DNA from 3 places in the Streptomyces sp. NPDC048192 genome. Region 2 is predicted to be linked to each of the others. Evidence: riboswitches for the same ligand, from Rfam matches in the RefSeq annotation. Region 2 holds a riboswitch; each other region holds the start of a gene.
What was found. A riboswitch is a leader RNA that binds a small molecule or an ion and turns the genes downstream of it on or off. The one in region 2 is predicted to bind thiamine pyrophosphate.
Positions count from the first base shown of each region.

Region 1 (6,964 bases), on a different contig from region 2:
GCCCGGACACTCCCGGCCGAGAACCAGAATCCGGAGCCCATGCCCGACGCCCACCAGCCGGCCCCAGCGCCGCAGAAGAAGAGCGCGGGCCGTGACCTGAGCGCGGCCATAGGGGTCGGGATCGGGCTCGGAGTGGTGATCGTCGCCTCGCTGTTCGTCTACAAGGCCGTGTTCGTCGGGGTGATCGCGGTCGCGGTCGTCGTCGGCCTGTGGGAGCTGACCAGCAGGCTGCGCGAGCGCAAGGAGATCAAGGCCCCGCTGGTGCCGCTCGCGGTGGGCGGTGCGGCGATGGTGGTCGCCGGGTACGTCAGCGGCGCCGAGGGCGCGTGGGTCGCCATGGCGCTGACGGCGCTCGCGACCCTGGTGTGGCGGATGACCGAGCCGCCGGAGGGCTATCTGAAGGACGTCACGGCGGGCGTCTTCGCGGCCTTCTACGTGCCGTTCCTGGCCACGTTCGTCGCGATGATGCTGACCGCGGACGACGGCCCCTGGCGGGTGCTGACCTTCCTCCTCCTCACGGTCGTCAGCGACACCGGCGCGTACGCGGTCGGCTGGCGCTTCGGCAGGCGCAAGCTGGCCCCCCGGATCAGCCCCGGCAAGACCCGCGAGGGCCTGGTGGGCGCGGTGACCTTCGCGATGGTCGCCGGCGCGCTGTGCATGCAGTTCCTGATCCACCACGGCAGCTGGTGGCAGGGGCTGCTGCTGGGGCTCGCGGTCGCGGCCAGCGCCACCCTGGGCGACCTCGGCGAGTCCATGATCAAACGCGACCTGGGCATCAAGGACATGGGCACCCTGCTCCCGGGCCACGGCGGCATCATGGACCGCCTGGACTCCCTGCTTCCCACGGCCCCGGTGGTGTGGCTGCTGCTGGTGCTGTTCGTCGGTTCGGCCTGAGCCTTCGTACGCCGGCGTACGTACGGCCCCGTCCTCGCGGAGGACGGGGCCGTTCCCGTGTGCGCGGTCGTTACGCGTCCGGCGTCACGTGGCCCGGATGGCGGCGATGTCGAACTGGAGGCGGACCTTGTCGCTCACCATGGCCCCGCCCTGGGCCAGCCGGGCGTCGTAGGTCAGGCCCCAGTCCGAGCGGTTGATCGTCGTGGTGCCGTCGAAGCCGACGCGCTCGTCCCCGAACACGTCGGTGACATGGCCGATGTAGGTGAGGTCCAGGTCGACGGGCCGGGTGGTGCCCTTGATCGTCAGGTCGCCGGTCATGCGGTAGACGTCCGCGTCCACGAGCCGTACGGCGGTGCTCGTGAAGGTCATCCGCGGATGCGCCCCGGCGTCCAGGAACTGCCGCCCGATCACGTGGGAGTCGCGCTGCTCGACACCGGTGTCGACGCTGGCGGTGTACAGCACGATGTCGGCGCGGGAGCGGGTGGGCTGGCGGCCGTCGAAGTAGAGGCGGCTCTCGTACTCGGTGAACGCGCCCCGCACCGTCGTCACCATCGCGTGCCGCACGGAGAACCCGATCCTGCTGTGCGCGGGATCGATCAGCCACTCGCCGGTGAGATGCGCCAGCTCGGGGTCGGGCAGAACGGCGGTGGCACCGGCCCGCGGGGCGGCGGTCGCCACGGGGGCGGCGGACGGCTGTGCACGCCGCTGGAAGGAGTTGCGGCCGAAAAGGTTCATGGCTCGTGGTTACGCCAGGGCAGGTGGCCGGACAAGACCCGACCAGGAAACCCGACCGTTCCCCGGCAGAACTTCACCACGCGCAGCAACGGCGACTGTCCCGTGCCGGTTCCATTGATCACGACGGGAGCCCGAAAAGCCACCGCGAACCCGAAATGCCCGATTGAACCCATTGACGCCATGCCTAAGGCATATGACCATAACGGGAACATGAGCGCCGAACCGTCGCCCCGTGGACCGCACGGCGCTCCCGCCTCGGCCCGAAGGAGGGCGGCCATGAAGACGATCCGCAGGCGCATGCCGGGCAAGAAATCGGCGGTGGCGGCGATGATCCTGGGGGCGACCCTCTTGATCACCCCGACCGCGACCGCCGCCACCGACACCCCGAAGCCCCAGACCCCCACCCTCGACCGCTGCGTCCACAGCATGGGCCCAGCCGGCCGCTACTACTACCCGGGCTACGCCAACGTGCCCTGCCTCTAAGCGGGAACGCCGCCCCGCCCCCGTCTCACGACCCGAGGACCACTTGCAGAACGACGCCGAGGAGTCCCAGTCCGGGGAGGGCGGCGACCGCCAGACACCACCAGGAAGCCGCCTTCGCCAGCCGGGTTCCGTGCTCCCGCAGAACCAGGAAGGCCAGCAACGCCACGCCGGCCACGACACCCGAGTGGAAAAGCGCGGCCACGACTCACCTCCCCGGTCCGCGAGACCCTATCCCGGCCGACCCCTGACGCGGTTGCCGCTGATCACGCCAGTGCCTGACCGGATGCTCAGGTCCTGGGGCGGCGCCTGCACGCGTGGACAGCCCGGCGCCCGAGGGGAAGGCCGGACTGGCCAGGGCCACGCCCTCGTCCTCGCTGATGGTGGCTCGCTCAGGCGGAGCCATGGCCGACCCCTCACGTCGGAGGAGCGCTGATGCCACCCACCTTCGACGCGGTCGTGATCGGTTCCGGCGTGAACGGCCTGGATGCCGCTGCCCAGTCGGCCAAGGGCGGCTGACACGCTCAGAGTCGCACCCGGCTCACGGATCCCGGCTCGACGGTCACCACCGCGGAGATCGCGGCATGCCGCTCGGGATGGACCTCCCAGGCCTCGGGGCCTTCGTCAGTGGGGAGGACCGCTCAGTGCCGACGGCGACGACCACTACGGACAGTCGTAGCGACTGGCACCCCAGGTCACCCAAGTGGATCTGCGACACTGGTACCACCATGCCCAAGCCCGGAGAACTTACTTTTGTCGTGCCGCGCGGTGCCAAGACGCCGCCGCGGCATCTTGCCGATCTCACGCCTGCGGAGCGTAAGGACGCGGTGGCCGAGGTCGGTGAGAAGCCGTTTCGTGCCAAGCAGCTCTCGCAGCACTACTTCGCGCGGTACGCGCACGACCCGGAGCAGTGGACGGACATTCCCGCCGGCTCGCGCGAGAAGCTGCGTGAGGCGCTGTTCCCGGAGCTGATGACCGTCGTCCGGCATCTGTCGACCGACGGGGGGGCCACCCGCAAGACGCTGTGGCGGCTGTTCGACGGGACCCTCGTGGAGTCCGTGCTGATGCGGTACCCGGACCGGGTCACCATGTGCATCAGCTCGCAGGCCGGGTGCGGGATGAACTGTCCGTTCTGCGCGACCGGGCAGGCGGGTCTGGACCGGAACCTGTCCACCGCCGAGATCGTCCACCAGATCGTGGACGGGATGCGGGCGCTCAGGGACGGAGAGGTGCCCGGCGGGCCTGCGCGGCTGTCCAACATCGTGTTCATGGGCATGGGGGAGCCGCTCGCCAACTACAAGCGGGTGGTCGGTGCGATCCGGGCGCTCACCGATCCCGCGCCGGACGCGCTCGGGCTCTCGCAGCGCGGGATCACCGTGTCCACCGTCGGGCTGGTGCCGGCCATCCACCGGTTCGCCGACGAGGGCTTCAAGTGCCGGCTCGCGATCTCCCTGCACGCCCCCGACGACGAGCTGCGCGACACCCTCGTCCCCGTGAACACGCGGTGGAAGGTGCGCGAGGTGCTCGACGCCGGGTTCGAGTACGTCGAGAAGAGCGGGCGGCGGCTGTCGATCGAGTACGCGCTGATCCGGGACATCAACGATCAGGCGTGGCGCGGGGACCGGCTCGGGCGGCTGCTGAAGGGCAAGCCCGTGCACGTCAACCTCATTCCGCTGAACCCGACCCCGGGCAGCAAGTGGACCGCCTCCCGGCCGGAGGACGAGAAGGCGTTCGTGGAGGCCATCGCCGCCCACGGTGTGCCGGTCACCGTCCGGGACACCCGGGGGCAGGAGATCGACGGGGCCTGTGGTCAGCTGGCGGCCACCGAGCGGTAATCTGGCCACCGTCCCAATCACATCTTCATATTCCGACAGGGGAGCGCCACAGCGCTGAGAGTGCGGCGGACAGGGCCGCAGACCCTCTGAACCTCGCCCAGGTCATTCTGGGTAGGAAGTTCGGTCATCACTCAAGCTGTTGCGCCCTGCCCGGATTCTCCGGGCGGGGCCGCGTCTCTTCCTGGCCAGCCCCCAGGAGGACAACCAGTGCAGAACAAGACCCTCGTGGCCGTCGCGGTCGGCCTCGGCGTCATCGGCCTGTCCGCGTGCGGATCGACGGACGCCAAGAACACCGCCGGCTCCAAGACCGTGACCCTGGTCAGCCATGACTCGTGGGCCGTGTCCAAGAGCGTGCTCAAGGACTTCGAGAAGAAGACCGGGTACCAGGTCAAGGTCCTCAAGGACGGCGACGCCGGGCAGGCCGTCAACAAGGCGATCCTGACCAAGGACAACCCGCAGGGCGACGTCTTCTTCGGCGTCGACAACACCCTGCTCTCCCGCGCCCTCGACAACGGCCTCTTCCAGCCGTACACCGCCAAGGGCCTGGACAAGGTCGGCGCCCCGTACCAGCTCGACAAGGACAAGCACCGGGTCACGCCCGTCGACTACGGCGACATCTGCGTCAACTACGACAAGAAGTACTTCGCCGATCACCACCTCACCCCGCCGCAGTCCTTCGCCGACCTCGCCAAGCCCGCGTACAAGAACCTGCTGGTCACCGAGAACGCCGCCACCTCCTCGCCCGGCCTCGGCTTCGTGCTGGGCAGCGCCGCGCAGTTCGGGGACACCGGCTGGCAGGGCTACTGGAAGAAGCTCAAGGCCAACGGCGTCAAGGTCGTCGACGGCTGGGAGCAGGCGTACTACCAGGAGTTCTCGGGTTCCTCGGAGGGCAGGAAGGCCGGTGGCGACCGGCCGCTCGTCGTGTCGTACGCCTCCTCCCCGCCCGCCGAGGTGATCTACGCCAAGAAGCGGCCCAGCACCGCCCCGACCGGCGTGTCGTACGGCACCTGCTTCCGGCAGATCGAGTTCGCCGGGCTGCTGAGCAACGCGAAGAACACCAAGGGCGCCAAGGCGTTCATCGACTTCCTGGTCTCCAGGGAGTTCCAGGAGGACATGCCGCTGAACATGTTCGTCTACCCGGTGGTCCAGGGCGCGAAGGTGCCCGCCGAGTTCACCGAGTACGGCAAGGCCGCCCAGCACCCCGAGACCATGGCCCCCGGCAAGATCGCCGCCAACCGTGACCAGTGGGTCAAGTCGTGGACCTCGCTCGTACTGAAGTAGCCGGCCCCCGGCGGAGGTACGCGGCGCGGCTGGGGCTGATGGCCCTGCCCGTCGCGTTCTTCGCGCTGTTCTTCGCCTGGCCCGTCGCCGCGATCGTCGCGCGCGGGCTGAAGGCGGACGGCGCCTGGCGGTGGGGGCGGCTCGCGGACGTGGTGACCCAGCCGGACATCCGGCACGTGCTGTGGTTCACCACCTGGCAGGCGCTCGCCTCCACCGCGCTCACCCTGCTGTGCGCGCTGCCCGCCGCCTACGTCTTCGCCCGCCTCGACTTCCCGGGCCGGCAGGTGCTGCGGGCCGTGGTCACCGTGCCGTTCGTGCTGCCGACCGTCGTCGCCGGCAGCGCGTTCCTCGCCCTCGTCGGGCACGGCGGGCTGCTCGACGACCTGTGGGGCGTACGGCTGGACACCACGGTGTGGGCGATCCTGCTGGCCCACGTCTTCTTCAACTACGCCGTCGTGGTACGGACCGTGGGCGGGCTGTGGTCCCAGCTCGACCCCCGGCAGGAGGAGGCCGCCCGCATGCTGGGCGCCTCGCCGTTCGGCGCCTGGCGCAAGGTCACCCTCCCCGCGCTGGCGCCCGCCGTGGCCGCCGCCGCGCTGATGGTGTTCCTGTTCTGCTTCACCTCCTTCGGCATCGTCCAGATCCTCGGCGGCCCCACCTTCTCCACCCTCGAAGTGGAGATCTACCGGCAGACCTCCGAGGTCTTCGACCTGTCCACGGCCGCCGTCCTCACCCTCGTCCAGTTCGCCGCCGTCGGCCCGATCCTCGCCGTGCACGCCTGGACCGTGCGGCGCCGGGAGAGTGCCCTGCGGCTGGTGGACCCGGCGGTGACCGCCCGCCGGCCGCGCGGCGCCGGGCAGTGGGCGCTGCTCGCCCTCGTCCTCGGCACCGTCGCCCTGCTCCTGGTGCTGCCCCTCGCCGTCCTCGTCCAGCGCTCCCTCGACGCACCGCACTTCGGCTACTACCGGGCGCTCGCCGACGCCGACGGCGGTACGTTCCTGGTGGCGCCGGTCCACGCGGTGTGGGCGTCCCTCCAGTACGCCGTCGCCGCCACGGCCATCGCCGTGGTGATCGGCGCTCTCGCTGCCGCCGCGCTCGCCCGGCGGGACGCCGGACGCCTGGTGCGGGGCTTCGACGCGCTGCTGATGCTGCCGCTCGGCGTCTCCGCCGTGACCGTCGGCTTCGGCTTCCTGATCGCCCTCGACAAGCCGCCGCTGGACCTGCGCCAGTCCTGGATCGTGGTGCCGCTCGCCCAGGCGCTGGTCGGCGCCCCCTTCGTCGTACGCACCATGCTGCCCGTGCTGCGCGCGGTGGACGTACGGCTGCGCGAGGCGGCCGCCGTGCTCGGGGCCTCGCCCTGGCGGGTGTGGCGCGAGGTGGACCTGCCGATGGTGCGCAGGGCGCTGCTGGTCGCGGCCGGGTTCGCGTTCGCCGTCTCGCTCGGCGAGTTCGGGGCGACCGTGTTCATCGCCCGGCCCGACAACCCGACGCTCCCGGTCGCCGTGGCCCGGCTGCTCAGCCGCCCCGGAGACCTCAACTACGGCCAGGCGATGGCCCTTTCGACGATCCTCATGGTGGTGTGCGCCGCCGCGCTGCTGCTTCTGGAGCGGCTGCGCACCGACCGGACGGGGGAGTTCTAGATGCCGCCGGAGACGACCGGGGAGTTGCGATGCTGCTGAGCCTGGATGCCGCGACCGTGCGCCTCGGCGGCCGGGACGTGCTGGACGAGGTCGGCCTGG
Region 1 is NZ_JBIDAL010000015.1:100,092-107,055, forward strand. It holds gene ACGFZN_RS29660 (phosphatidate cytidylyltransferase) at 1-894, shown strand, start outside; gene ACGFZN_RS29665 (YceI family protein) at 979-1,629, opposite strand; gene ACGFZN_RS29670 (hypothetical protein) at 1,906-2,112, shown strand; gene ACGFZN_RS29675 (hypothetical protein) at 2,138-2,314, opposite strand; gene rlmN (23S rRNA (adenine(2503)-C(2))-methyltransferase RlmN) at 2,838-3,944, shown strand; TPP riboswitch at 3,972-4,080, shown strand; gene ACGFZN_RS29685 (thiamine ABC transporter substrate binding subunit) at 4,152-5,225, shown strand; gene ACGFZN_RS29690 (ABC transporter permease) at 5,264-6,865, shown strand; gene ACGFZN_RS29695 (ABC transporter ATP-binding protein) at 6,895-6,964, shown strand, end outside.
Region 1: another riboswitch for thiamine pyrophosphate. It lies ahead of ACGFZN_RS29685 (thiamine ABC transporter substrate binding subunit); the one in region 2 lies ahead of thiC (phosphomethylpyrimidine synthase ThiC).

Region 2 (6,964 bases):
AACGACGCGGACGAGTGCTGGGATCTGTTCCGCAAGTTCACCAAGCGGTTCTCCTTCCGCGACGAGGGCGGCGCCGATGCCGTGCGCTCCCTCCTCGATACGTACGGCGGCACCCGCATCGTTCACGGCCACAGCCCGATTCCCTACCTGCTCGGCGAGGTCGGCTCCGAGGACGGCGAGGAGAGCAGCGGCCCGGTCGTGGAGGGACCGCACGTCTACGCCGACGGCCTCGCCATCGCGATGGACGGCGGAGTGACCATGGCCGGAAAGCTGCTGGTGCGGCAACTTCCCCTGGCCACCTGACCGTTCGGCCGAGCGGCGCCCCGGCCCGCGTGTCCCCGGGCCGATGGGGCAAATTCCGGCAACCCCCTGTCTCCGTGTGCCGTCACGGCTCTACCATCGGCTTATCCGTAGCAGGCTCCCCTCCGTTTCTGCCCGACGGCTCGCCGGCGTGCGAGCCCCAAGCCCTACGGAGCATCGGGGGATGCACATGAACAGCGTTCCGCAGCACCTGCAGAACGAGGACCGCCAGGAATTCGAGCGGCTCCTCGATGAGGCGCTGCGCTCCGCCCCACAGCGACCGGAACTGGCCGCTGTGGGACAGCGGCTCAATCCCGAGCAGCTGCGCACCATGGCGCTCAACGCCACCGCACTGATAACGGCCGCTGCGGCGGCCGAATACGAGCACTATGTGAAGGTCCGCCAGGAACTGCGCCAGCCGGCGATGGCCCCCGCGGCCGCCGGTGACTCCCGTGCCGACGACGCGAGTCCGGCCACGGCCGGGCTCGTCCCCTCCCTCGGCGAGCCGGCCGAGAACACCGGCGCGGGCGCCGTCGCGGTCATCGCCGTACTGGCTCCGGTCCTCTCCGGTACCGCCGCGGCGATCTTCCTCCTCGTCGGCTACATCCTGAGGACGCTGAGCCCGGGACAGGACTTCGCCGGGACCATGCTCACCGCCGGCTGGGTGTTCGGCGCGGTGACCGCGGCCGCGATCCTCGTGGCCGCGGTCGGACTGCTCCTGACCGCCCTGCGCAACGGCAGCTCGGATCAGGCCCGGGCGCTCGACGCGGCGCACCGGGAGCTGGACAGCGCCAGAGAAGCCTGGCGTCAGGCCCTGCTGGAGCGCGGCATCGTGCCGTTCCTGACGGAGGCGCTCGCCGAGCCCGGACCGGTCGCGCGCCACACGACCCCGCCCGCCCCGCGCGGTCGTATGCCCCGCCTGGGATACGACCGCCCCGGCTTCAGCAGTCCCGACGACGGCACCGCGTCCGGCCGGCCGAGCTTCACCAGCCCCGACTACACGAGCCCGGACTTCGGCGGCCCGGAGCACCAGCCCGAGTGATCCCGCAGCAACACCCGGAAGCAACACCCGGACGGCCCCGGCCCCCCTGAACGGCAGGGGACATGAACGGCCTGGGCCGGATCGGGCGGCGAGCCGAGCGGCCAACCGGTGTGGCACGACCACCCCGGTCAGCCGCCGCCCCTGCCGTTCCTCGGCCGCACCGGCCGCCTCAACGGGCGTCCCGGCGCGGCGAGTTCACTTCCGTCCCGCTCAGTCGGCGATCGGCAGATACACCCGGTTCCCGCTCGCCGCGAACTCCTTCGACTTCTGCGCCATGCCCTCCTCGATCTCGGCCGGGCTGCTGCCGTGCTCGCGGCGGATGTCCTGCGAGATCTTCATGCTGCAGAACTTCGGGCCGCACATGGAGCAGAAGTGGGCCGTCTTGGCGGGCTCGGCCGGCAGGGTCTCGTCGTGGAACTCACGGGCCGCGTCCGGATCCAGGGCGAGATTGAACTGGTCCTCCCACCGGAACTCGAAGCGGGCGTCGGACAGTGCGTCGTCCCACTCCTGGGCGCCTGGGTGCCCCTTGGCGAGATCGGCCGCGTGTGCGGCGATCTTGTACGTGATGACGCCGGTCTTGACGTCGTCACGGTTGGGCAGGCCCAGGTGCTCCTTGGGCGTGACGTAGCAGAGCATCGCAGTGCCCCACCAGGCGATCATCGCGGCGCCGATGCCGGAGGTGATGTGGTCGTACGCCGGCGCGATGTCCGTGGTCAGCGGGCCGAGCGTATAGAACGGAGCTTCATCGCAGATCTCCTGCTGAAGGTCGATGTTCTCCTTGATCTTGTGCATCGGGACGTGTCCCGGGCCTTCGATCATGGTCTGTACGTTGAAACGCCTGGCGATCCGGTTGAGTTCCCCAAGAGTTCGCAATTCCGCGAACTGAGCCTCGTCGTTGGCGTCCGCGATCGAACCCGGCCTGAGGCCGTCGCCCAGCGAGTACGTGACGTCGTAGGCGGCGAGGATCTCGCAGAGTTCCTCGAAGTTCTCGTACAGGAACGATTCCTTGTGGTGCGCCAGGCACCAGGCGGCCATGATCGAGCCACCGCGTGAGACGATGCCCGTCTTGCGGTTGGCGGTCAGCGGCACGAACGGCAGCCGGACGCCCGCGTGGACCGTCATGTAGTCCACGCCCTGTTCGGCCTGCTCGATGACCGTGTCCTTGTAGATCTCCCAGGTCAGTTCCTCGGCCTTGCCGTCGACCTTCTCCAGGGCCTGGTAGAGCGGCACCGTGCCGATGGGGACGGGGGAGTTGCGCAGCACCCACTCGCGGGTGGTGTGGATGTTGCGGCCGGTGGACAGGTCCATGACCGTGTCGGCACCCCACCGGGTCGCCCAGGTCATCTTCTCCACCTCCTCCTCGATGGAGGAAGTCACCGCGGAGTTGCCGATGTTGGCGTTGACCTTCACCAGGAACCGCTTGCCGATGATCATCGGCTCGATCTCGGGGTGGTTGACGTTGGCGGGCAGTACCGCCCGGCCCGCCGCGATCTCCTCGCGAACCACCTCGGGAGAGACGTTTTCCCGGATGGCCACGAACTCCATCTCCGGGGTGATCTCGCCCCGGCGCGCGTACGCGAGCTGCGTCACCGCTTCGCCGTCCCGGCCCCGGCGCGGCTGCCGCGGCCGTCCGGGGAAGACGGCGTCCAGGTTGCGGAGCCCACCGCGCGGTGCGGTGTGCTTGATCCCGTCGTCCTCGGGGCGGACGGGACGTCCCGCGTACTCCTCGGTGTCGCCTCGGGTGATGATCCAGTTCTCGCGCAGAGGCGGCAGTCCCCTGCGTACGTCAGTGTCGACGAGTGGATCGGTGTACGGGCCGGACGTGTCGTACAGCGTGACGGACTGCCCGTTGGTGAGGTGCACCTGACGGACCGGCACGCGCAGGTCGGGGCGCGAACCCTCGACATACGCCTTGTGCCAGCCGATGGACTTCCGGGCCTCCTGGGACGTCTCGTCCTGAACGGAGGCAGGCGTGCGTGCGTCCTTGTTGGTCATGAGACCTACTCCCTACGCCGGCATTACCCGGTAACAGGTTCGGCGGTCGACGCAGCGGTTTCCGTCTGTCGGTGTTTCGTGAGGAACATGGCATGTTCCACGTGAAACATCGCGCGTACGGAGGTCAGCGCCCTCTCAGCCCGGTGCTCCGAGCTCCCGCGTGTGCAAAGGTGCCTCCACGCTAGCGTCATCTGTGGCGCGATGAACAGTGGGCCCCCTGCCGTTCTTGCAATGATCGGGCGGTGACCAGCATGGAGCAGTACCCGTATCGGCCGCCTGGGTCGCCTCGCAGAGGCGGCCCAGGGCAGCACGAGGACCAGATGATTGACGGCCACGTGCCCGACGGCCATGGGTACGGCGGCCATGAATACGACGGCCGTACCGCCGGCACCGGGAACTCCAGCGCTGAACAGGTGCCCGGTCATCGCCAGGGTCACGCCCACCATGACGAGCACGGAACCGGGCACGGCCAGGAACAGGGGAAGGGGAGGGGGAGGGAGAACGAACACGGGCACGGGCACGGGCACAGTCACAGCCATGGACCCGCCGCCCCCGTCTCCCGGCACCTGCGCAAGGTCATCGCCGCGATCCTGATCCCGTTCACAGCGGCGGTCGCGGTCGGCCTGCTGGTGCTCTGGCCCGGGGGCGCCCCACCGCACAAACGCACCGGCGTCGGCTTCGACCGCGAGACACAGAACGCCACCGTCACCAGGGTCGTCGAGGTGAGCTGCCAATCGGTCAACGCCTCCGGTGACACCCCGACGGGAGACACCTCCACGGCCGAGGGCACCTCCGCGCAGCAACAGGCGAAGGGCACCTGCAAGAAGGCGACCGTCCGGGTCGACACCGGCAAGGACAAGGGCCGTACGTTCACCGAGATCGTCCAGCCGGACCAGACCCGGCAGCTGCATCAGGGCGAGAAGGTGGTGGTCGCCTACGAGCCCTCGGCGCCGAGAGACCTGCAGTACTCCGTGGCCGACGTGAACCGGCAGATCCCCATGACACTGCTCGCCGCGATCTTCGCCCTCGCCGTCGTGATCGTAGGCAGGCTCCGCGGGGTGATGGCGCTCGTCGCACTGGCCGTGAGCTTCCTGGTGCTGACCCTGTTCATCCTGCCCGCGATCCTCCAGGGCTCCAACCCGCTGCTCGTGGCGGTGGTCGGGGCGAGCGCCATCATGCTGATCGCCCTGTACATGTGCCACGGCCTGTCGGCCCGCACGTCCGTGGCGGTGCTCGGCACGCTGGTGTCCCTGTCGCTGATCGGCGTGCTCGGCTCCCTGTTCATCGGCTGGGCCGCGCTGACCGGCAACACGGACGACAACACCGGCCTGATCCACGGCCTGTATCCGTCGATCGACATGAGCGGTCTGCTGCTGGCCGGCGTCATCATCGGTTCGCTCGGTGTGCTGGACGACGTCACCGTGACCCAGACGTCCGCCGTGTGGGAACTGCACGAGGCCAACCCCTCGATGGGCTGGCGGGGGCTGTACCGGGCGGGCATTCGCATCGGCCGGGACCACATCGCGTCCGTGGTCAACACCCTCGTCCTCGCCTACGCCGGTGCCGCGCTGCCGTTGCTGCTGCTGTTCTCGATCGCTCAGAGCAGCGTCGGGACGGTGGCCGACAGCGAGCTGGTGGCCGAGGAGATCGTGCGCACGCTGGTGGGCTCCATCGGCCTGGTTGCCTCGGTGCCCGTCACCACGGCGCTGGCCGCCCTGGTGGTCGCGGCCGATCGCCCCGGCCCGGACACGCCGGCAGCGGCCGGGGCCCCGCCCGCTGCGGCGCGGGGAGGGCGGGGACGACGCCGGAAGCGGTGAGGAGGCGACCGCGCGTGGGATGCCGCGTCGTCGGCCAAGGCCGCACCCTGCTGCGCAGAAGCGTTCCTGCACCGTCCCACGCGGCACCGCGGGACACTTCGGCCTCCGCTGCCGTAACGCTTCAGCCGGCGCTCTGCTCCTCGGCCAGGATGCGGTCCAGGGCCTCTTCCAGATGCGCGTCGAAGTCGGCCAGCGCGCCCTCCTGACCGAGCGGCACGAGCTTGTCCGTGCGGTCCAGGAAGGCCACGAGCGGCGGTGCCGAGGAGCGGAACAGAGCCTGGTCGCCACCCACCTGAAGCCGGATCAGCACCTCGCCCAGCACCTCGGCGTCGGCCGGAGCGATGTGCACATCACCTTCCCCGCAGGGCCTGCCGACGCCGTCGATCAGCAGTTCACGCCCGAAGGCCCAGGTCACCGGAGCGTCACCGGGCAGATGGAAGGTCAGCCGCACGGCATAGGGATCACAGGTCTCGTAGCGCAACTCCACCGGAATGCGGAAGGAGAGCTCCTCGGACACGAGAAAGCTCATCATGACTTCTGCCTGTACGGACTCGCGCATCGTCTACCCCGTCGTATGGACATCGACTGGCCGGGTTTGATCCCTCCGACCGTGGTCAAATCTTGCTGAACGTACACAGCAGATCACAAGGAGTAAGTTTTCAGATACTGATAGAGAGCGTGAGCGTTCCCAGATGCCGTCCGATCTCCGTCTGCAGCCGCCGAGCCGCAGGCAACAGCCGGTCGGCCTGGTGGGAGGGGAGCGACATCGCCATCGTGGCCACGGTCGTGCCGACCGTGATCGGGACCGCCGCGCAGATCGTCCCGAGCGCGTACTCCTGGCGCTCCACCACCGGCTCCATGCGGGGCATCCGGGCCAGCCGCCGCAACAGGGCGTCGTTGTCGCGCACGGTGTACGGCGTGATGGACGTCACGGGATAGCGGGAGAGGTGATCGCGGCGGGCGTCCTCGTCCAGCTGGGAGAGCAGGCATTTCCCGATGGCGTGCGCATGGCCGGTCTCACGGAAGTCGGCCCACTCCTCGACCGCCGGCGCCTCGGGGGAGTCGGAGACGCACATGATGTCGATCTCGCCGTCCCGGTACATCGCGTAGTACACGGGCACACCGATCGAATCTCGCCAGTGCGCAAGCGTGTCCGCCACCGCGCTGCGACGTTTCTGCTGCGCCCCGCTGCTGCCCAGCCGTTCGGCCGCCTCACCGAGGAAGAAGAGCCCCTTCTCGCGGCGCAGATAGCCCTCGTGCACCAGCGTGCGCAGCAGGTGGTACGTCGTCGGGAGGGCGAGGGCGGTCTCGCGGGCGAGTTGTTTGGCGGGGGCGCCGTACGTATGCGCGGCGACGGTCTCCAGCAAGCGCATGGCGCGCTGGACGGATCCGATGAGCGTCGAAGTGGGTGGGGGGCCGCCGGCGTCGGGATGCGGTGACCCCGAGACGCCCGAGGCGTGCGGCTGTTCGGGGACCGCGACGGACGGCGACCGCTGGGCGAGGGGCGCGCAGGGACGCGACGGAGCGGGGGGTGCGTGCGGTTCCGCCGCTGCGGTGTCGACCGTGGCCAAGGATCACTCCCGGGAGCGCGAGGGGGCAGCCCGTGCGGGGGAAGAGCACGGAGGGGATCTGCGCCGCCCGCGGGGCCGGACCCCGCGGGGTTCCGGACTCTAATCGTCCGCCGCCGCACCCGGACGGCCTCGCGGGAAACTTCCCTCGCCCGAGGGAAACCGGTGTTCAGCTTGCCGGGACCGGTGGTGCCGCCGTGGCCGGGCCACCCGCACCCGGTGCCGTCACCAGTCGCTGCGCG
Region 2 is NZ_JBIDAL010000004.1:393,243-400,206, reverse strand. It holds gene ACGFZN_RS10115 (metallophosphoesterase) at 1-303, shown strand, start outside; gene ACGFZN_RS10110 (hypothetical protein) at 485-1,342, shown strand; gene thiC (phosphomethylpyrimidine synthase ThiC) at 1,553-3,337, opposite strand; TPP riboswitch at 3,330-3,507, opposite strand; gene ACGFZN_RS10100 (YibE/F family protein) at 3,589-5,154, shown strand; gene ACGFZN_RS10095 (SsgA family sporulation/cell division regulator) at 5,276-5,713, opposite strand; gene ACGFZN_RS10090 (IclR family transcriptional regulator) at 5,814-6,725, opposite strand; gene ACGFZN_RS10085 (DUF5326 family protein) at 6,948-6,964, opposite strand, start outside.

Region 3 (6,964 bases), on a different contig from region 2:
ACCGCGGCGGCATGACGACACCGCCGCCCACGGGGGTGCCCGTGGGCCCGAGGATGCTCACCTGCCAGACGTCGGTTGCGGTCAGCTCCGCGACCGGTTCCACCCCCAAGAGACCTCTCCCCCCGTCTGCCCCGGCACCGGACACGCGCCTGCGGAGCCGCCATAGTAGCGGCCTGGCAGGGGGTGGAAGCAGGGGGCAACGGGCCGTCGGCGGCGGGCAGTTGCCCCTGCCGCCGAGCAGCCCGCGGGCGCCCTGGTCAGCGGATGGTGATCGTGATGGTGGAGCCCTTGGGGGCCTTGTCGCCGGCCCGCACCGACTGCTTCTTCACGGTGTCGCCGAACAGGCCGAGCAGCCCGCGGTCCTCGTCCACCTTGAAGCCCGCGCCCTCCAGCGCCTTGTGGGCGTCGTCGACGCTGTCGCCGGTCACGTCCGGCACCTCGACCATCACCGGGCCCTTGGACAGCGTCAGCGTCACCGTGTCGCCGCGGGCGGCCTGGCTGCCGTCGCCCGGACTCTGCCGGGCCACCTTGCCCTTGTCGTACTCCGAGTTGACCTGTCCGGACGCGATCCGCACCTTCAGTCCGGCGTCCGTCAGCTCCTGCCGGGCGTCGGCGGGGTCGTCGCCGGTGACGTCCGGCACGTCGACCGGGCTGCCCTTGCTGACGGTCAGCGCGATCGCCGAGCCGGCGTGCCGCCTGGTCCCGGCCTGCGGGGTCGTGGCGATCACCGAGCCGGCGGGCACGTCCTCGCTGAACTGACGGGTGACCATGCCCGGCTCCAGGCCGTCCGACTTCAGCCGCGCCCGCGCCTCGGCCAGCGTGCGGCCCTCGACGTCCGGCACGTTCACCGTCTCCGGGCCCAGCGAGATGGTCAGCGTCACCTGGTCGTGGTCACGGATGCGGGCGCCCGGCGCCGGGTCGGTGCCGATGATCGTGCCCCGGGCCACGGTGTCGTTGTACTCCCGCTTGACCTGCCCGACCTCCAGACCGGACGACTCCAGCCGGGCACGGGCCTGCGCCTCGGTCTTGGCCAGCAGCGGCGGGACCTTCGTGAACTGGCCGGAGTTGATGTACCAAATCCCGGCGGCGGCGCCGAGCAGCACCAGCAGGGCGGCGACGACCGTCAGCACCAGCCGCCCGGACCTGCGCGGCGGCACCGGGGGCGCCTGCAGCCGGCTGGTGTGCCGCACGCCGTCCGCGTCCGGCTCCTCGTCGCCGACCGGCAGCGGCCGGGGCACGGTCAGGGAGCGCGGTATCACGCTCGTGCGGTCGCCGGCGTTGTCGTGCTCCGCCGTGACCGCCTGCGGCGGCATCGCGTCCAGCTGCGCGTCGCTCAGGCCCCGGCGCGCCTCGAGGGCCCGGGCGAGCAGTGCCACGGCGTCCTGCGGCCGGATCTCCGGGCTGCGCGCGGTCGCCGACGCGACCAGCTCGTCCAGGTCGTACGGCAGCCCCGGCACCAGCGCCGAGGGCGGCGGCACGTCCTCGTGGACGTGCTTGTAGAGCACCTGCGCGGCGGAGTCCCCCGCGTGCGGTCTGGCGCCGGTCAGCATCTCGTACAGCACGACACCGCACGCGTACACGTCGACGCGCGCGTCGGCGCCGCCCTGCTCGATCTGCTCCGGGGCGAGGTACGACACGGTGCCGAGGACGGCGCCGGTCGTGCCGGTCTGGGTGTCCACGGACCGCACGAGCCCGAAGTCGGCGACCTTGACCCGGCCGTCGTCGCCTATCAGCACGTTCTCCGGCTTCATGTCCCGGTGCACGAACCCGGCCCGGTGCGCCGCCCCGAGCGCGGCGAGGACGGGTTCGAGGATGTCGAGCGCCGCGCGCGGCTGCAGCGCCCCCCGCTCGCGCAGCACGTCCCGCAGGGTGCACCCGGCGACGTACTCCATCGCCAGGTACACGTACGACCCGTCGGTGCCCTGGTCGAAGACCTGCACCACGTTCGGGTGGGCCAGCCGGGCCACCGACTTCGCCTCCCGGATGAACCGCTCCACGAACGATCCGTCCGCCGCGAGCGCCGGGTGCATCACCTTCAACGCGAGCACACGGTCCAGACGGGTGTCCAGGGCCCGGTAGACCGTGGCCATCCCGCCGACGGCGATCCGCGCGTCGACGCGATAACGGCCGTCGAGCACCTGCCCGACGAGGGGGTCCTGAAGGGTCGTATCCACGACAGGGGAGTCTACGAGGAGCGACCGACAACGCCGCACGGTGCGCCGGTGCCGGTGACGGAATGCAGCACAGCTGTGACGGCGCCGCGATCAGAATGCCGGCCGCTCGGGATCCAGGCGGGCGCGTCCCTCGCTAGGGGAGGAGGCCTCGGCGAAGTGCCTGCGCGGAATCCGTCCGGCCAGCCGGGCCAGCCGGCCCCCTTCCACCGCGTGCCGCATCGCGGCGGCCATCGTCTCCGGCTCCTGCGCCCGGGTCACCGCCGAGGCGAGCATCACCCCGGCGCACCCCAGCTCCATGGCGAACGCCACATCCGACGCCGTGCCGGCCCCCGCGTCCAGGATCACCGGCACGCGCGCGTGCTCGACGATCAGCTGGAAGTTGTGCGGGTTGCGGATGCCCAGCCCGGACCCGATCGGCGAACCCAGTGGCATGACCGCGGCACACCCCACGTCCTCGAGCCGGCGCGCCAGCACGGGATCGTCATTGGTGTACGGCAGCACCGTGAACCCCTCGTCGACCAGCGTCTCCGCCGCATCCAGCAGCTCCACCGGATCCGGCAGCAGGGTCCGCTCGTCGGCGATGACCTCCAGCTTGATCAGGTCCGTGCCCAGCGCCTCGCGCGCCAGCCGCGCGGTCAGCACCGCCTCGCCCGCGGTGAAGCAGCCCGCCGTGTTCGGCAGCACCCCGATGCCCAGCTTCTCGAGCACCGACAGCACCGAGCCGTGCACGGACGGGTCCACCCGCCGCATCGCGACCGTCGTCAGCTGCGTGCCGGACGCGGCCAGCGCCCGCTCCAGCACGTCCAGGCTGGGCGCCCCGCCCGTGCCCATGATCAGCCGCGACGACAGCGTCGTACCCCCGAGGACCAAGAGATCGTCGGCCATGGCTCAGCCTCCCTGGACCGCGGTGAGGACCTCGACCCGGTCGCCGTCGGCGAGCGCCGTGGCGGCCCACCGCGCGCGCGGGACGACGGTCTCGTTGACGGCGGCGGCCACCCCGGACGGCGCCGGGGTCAGCGACCGTACGACCGCCTCGAGGGCGGTGCCCGGGGCGATCTCCCGGCGCTCTCCGTTGACAGAGATCGAGATGTTCATGCGGGCTGCTCCACGAGGGCGGGGGCGCCGAAGCGCCGCGGCGTGAACGGGCGGGCCTCGTCCGGCAGTTCGCCGTCGGCCAGCAGCCGTGCCATCACATCGCCGGTGACCGGCGTCAGCAGCACCCCGTTGCGGTAGTGCCCGGTTGCCAGCAGCAGCCCGTCCAGCCCGGACGGGCCGAGCAGCGGCGCGTTGTCCGGGGAGCCGGGGCGCAGCCCGGCCCGGGTCTCGGTGAGCGGCAGCTCGGTGATGCCCGGCACCAGCTCGTGGGCGTCGCGCAGCAGCTCGTACACCCCGCCCGCGGTGACGGTCGTGTCCCAGCCCAGCTCCTCGCTGGTCGCGCCGACGACCAGCTCGCCGTTCTCCCGCGGCAGCAGGTACACCTGGCTGCCGCGGACCACGGCGCGCACGGTACGGCTGAGGAAGGGCGCGTACCGGCGCGGCACGGTGAGCCGCAGCACCTGCCCCTTCACCGGGCGCACCGGCGGCAGCAGCGCCTCGGGCACGCCCGCGAGCCGCCCGCTCATGCTCCCGGCGGCGAGCACCACCTGCCCGGCGCGCAGCGCGGTGCCGTCGGCGGTGGTCACCCCGGCCGCCCGGCCGCCCGTGACGTCCAGCCGCTCGGCCCACGCGCGGTGGAAGGCGACGCCCGTGCGCTCGCAGGCGGCCACCAGGGCCGCCGTCAGGCGCCGCGGGTCGATCTGGTGGTCGCCGTCGACCCGCAGCCCGCCGCGCACCCCGGGCGCCAGCATCGGCTCCAGGCGCCGGCACTCCCGCCCGGACAGCCACTGCGAGTCCAGGCCCGAGCGCTGCTGCAGCGCGTGCAGCTCGCGCAGGTGGGCGCGGTCGTCGGCGTCGAGCGCGACCGCGAGGGTGCCGCAGCGGCGGTAGCCGAGGTCGTGGCCGGTCAGCTCGGTCAGCTCGGCCGCGAAGCGCGGATAGCGGCGGGCCGACTCCAGGTTCAGGGCGAGCAGCGTCTCCTCGCCGTAGTGCAGTTCGGTGACGGCGGCCAGCATTCCGGCCGCGACCCGCGCGGCCCCGCCGCCGGGCTCGGGGTCCACCACGGCCGTGGCCAGCCCGCGCTGCGCCGCGCGCCAGGCCGTGACCAGGCCGATGATCCCGCCCCCGATGACGAGGACGTCGGACGTACGTGACGACATGGGCGTCCAGCCCCTCCCTTCGCCGGCATGACCCGGATCAGGTTCGTACGGTCGGAGGCCGCCAGCCTCCCTCTCAGCCCGGTGCGTCCGGGCTCCCGCGAGTGCGTGTACGGGGGCCACCCTAGCCCGCCGTCCGTGCCGCCCGTAAGAGCGCCCCCGGCCGTGCGCGGCCGTCCGGTCGGCACCCGGGAGGGTGAGCCGCCGGGGGACCGGGTCCTGCTGCCGGGGGTGTGGAGCAGGTCACCGGGCATGGCCGCTGACTGACGCTCCGTCACGTGTCTATGGTGATCGGGTGGGCGAACAGACAGCACAAGAGGGCACGTCACAGGGGCGGCACGTGGTCGTGGTCGGCGCGGGCATGGCCGGCGTGCAGACCGCGGTCGCGCTGCGGGAGCAGGGCTTCACGGGCGCCGTCACCGTGATCGGCGCCGAACCGCACCAGCCGTACGACCGGCCGCCGCTGTCCAAGGCCGTGCTGCTCGGCAAGGCCGAGGACTCCGCCTTCGACGTGGACTTCGACTCCCTCGGGGTCGAGCTGCGGCTCGGCTGCGAGGTGCTGGGCCTGCGCCCCGCCGAGCGGGAGCTGGACACCGAGCAGGGCCCGGTGCCGTACGACGTCCTCGTCCTCGCCACCGGCGCCGAGCCGGTCACCCTGCCGGGCACCGAGGGCGTGCCCGGCGTGCATCTGCTGCGCACCCTGGACGACGCCGAACGGCTGCGGCCGGTACTGGCCCGGCAGCACGAGATCGTGGTCGTCGGGGCCGGCTGGATCGGCGCCGAGTTCGCCACGGCCGCCCGTCAGGCCGGGTGCGCGGTGACCGTCGTGGAGGCCGCCGACCGGCCGCTCGCCGGCGCCCTGCCCGCCGAGGTCGCCGCCCCCATGGCCGCCTGGTACGCCGACGCGGGCGCCGAACTGCGCACGCACGCGCGCGTGGAGCGCGTCGAGCCCGGCGCGGTGTTCCTCGCCGACGGCACCCGGCTGCCCGCGGGGGCCGTCGTCGTCGGCATCGGCGCCCGCCCCGCCACGGCCTGGCTGGCCGGCTCCGGGGTCGAGCTGGGCCCGCACGGGGACGTGCTCGCCGACGCCCGGCTGCGCACGTCCGTGCCCGGCGTGTACGCCGTCGGCGACTGCGCCTCCTTCCCCTCCGCCCGCTACGGCGAACGGCTGATGGTCCACCACTGGGACAACGCCCTGCAGGGCCCGCGCACGGTCGCCGCGGACATCCTCGGCGAGACCTCGGCGGTCTACGACCCGGTGCCGTACTTCTGGTCCGAGCAGTTCGGCCGCTTCGTCCAGTACGCCGGCCACCACCCCGCCGCCGACCGGCTGGTCTGGCGCGGCGACCCGGGGGGCCCGGCGTGGACGGTGTGCTGGCTGTGCGAGGACCGGCTGGTGGCCCTGCTTGCGGTGGGCCGACCGCGTGATCTCGCGCAGGGACGGCGCCTGATCGAGGCGGGCAGCCGTATGGACCCGGCGGCCCTGGCCGACCCCGGAAAGCCCCTGAAGGACGCGAAGGCCGCGTGACCGTCGCGCCGAAGGGCGCGCGGAACGGTCACGGCGTGCCGCCGCGCGCGAGCGAGCAGGTCACCGCCGCGCCCCGCCGGGCGACACAGCCCGGCACGACGCATCGCGACCGGACCGGCCGAGCGCCTACCCTGGTGCCGTGACCGAGATTGACGCAAAGATCGATGCTCTCGTCCCCGCCTGGCTCACCCTCCCCGACATCGCCGAACGGCTCGGCGTGGAGGTGACGCGCGTGCGGCAGCTGGTCAAGGAGGGCCAGCTCATCGCCGTCCGCCGAGGTGAGAACCGGGCGCTGCACGTCCCCGCCGCCTTCATCGACGGGGACAAGGTCGTCAAGGGCCTGTCCGGCACCCTGACGCTCCTGCGGGACGACGGCTTCACGGACGAAGAGATGATCGAGTGGCTCTTCACCCCCGATGACACCCTGCCCGGCACCCCCGCGCAGGCCCTGAGCGAGAATCGCGGCACGGAGGTGAAGCGCCGCGCCCAGGCGCTCGCCGTCTGAGCCGACCCGCACCACAAGGGGTGGCGTGCGGGCCGCAGTGCCCGTACGCCACCCGTGACAGCAGCCAGGGACACCGATCAGGGGGACCCACGTATGTCCGACGCCGCGCGTGCCGCGCTCACCGACGCCCGTCTGTACCTGTGCACGGACGCGCGCACCCGCCAGGGCGACCTCCCCGAGTTCCTGGACGCGGTCCTGGCCGGCGGCGTCGACATCGTGCAGCTGCGCGACAAGGGCATGGAGGCCGCCGAGGAGCTCGCGCACCTGGAGGTCTTCGCGGACGCCTGCGCCCGGCACGGCAAGCTGCTCGCGGTGAACGACCGCGCGGACGTCGCCCACGCGGCCCGCGCCGACGTCCTGCACCTCGGCCAGGGCGACCTGCCGGTACCGGCCGCCCGCGCCGTTCTCGGCGACGAGGTGCTGATCGGCCGCTCCACGCACGCCGAGTCCGAGGCGGCGGCCGCCGCCGTGCAGGAGGGCGTGGACTACTTCTGCACCGGCCCCT
Region 3 is NZ_JBIDAL010000003.1:375,690-382,653, reverse strand. It holds gene ACGFZN_RS07365 (hypothetical protein) at 1-103, opposite strand, end outside; gene pknB (Stk1 family PASTA domain-containing Ser/Thr kinase) at 258-2,174, opposite strand; gene ACGFZN_RS07355 (thiazole synthase) at 2,265-3,059, opposite strand; gene thiS (sulfur carrier protein ThiS) at 3,063-3,263, opposite strand; gene thiO (glycine oxidase ThiO) at 3,266-4,429, opposite strand; TPP riboswitch at 4,427-4,538, opposite strand; gene ACGFZN_RS07340 (NAD(P)/FAD-dependent oxidoreductase) at 4,722-5,954, shown strand; gene ACGFZN_RS07335 (Rv2175c family DNA-binding protein) at 6,094-6,459, shown strand; gene thiE (thiamine phosphate synthase) at 6,553-6,964, shown strand, end outside.
Region 3: another riboswitch for thiamine pyrophosphate. It lies ahead of thiO (glycine oxidase ThiO); the one in region 2 lies ahead of thiC (phosphomethylpyrimidine synthase ThiC).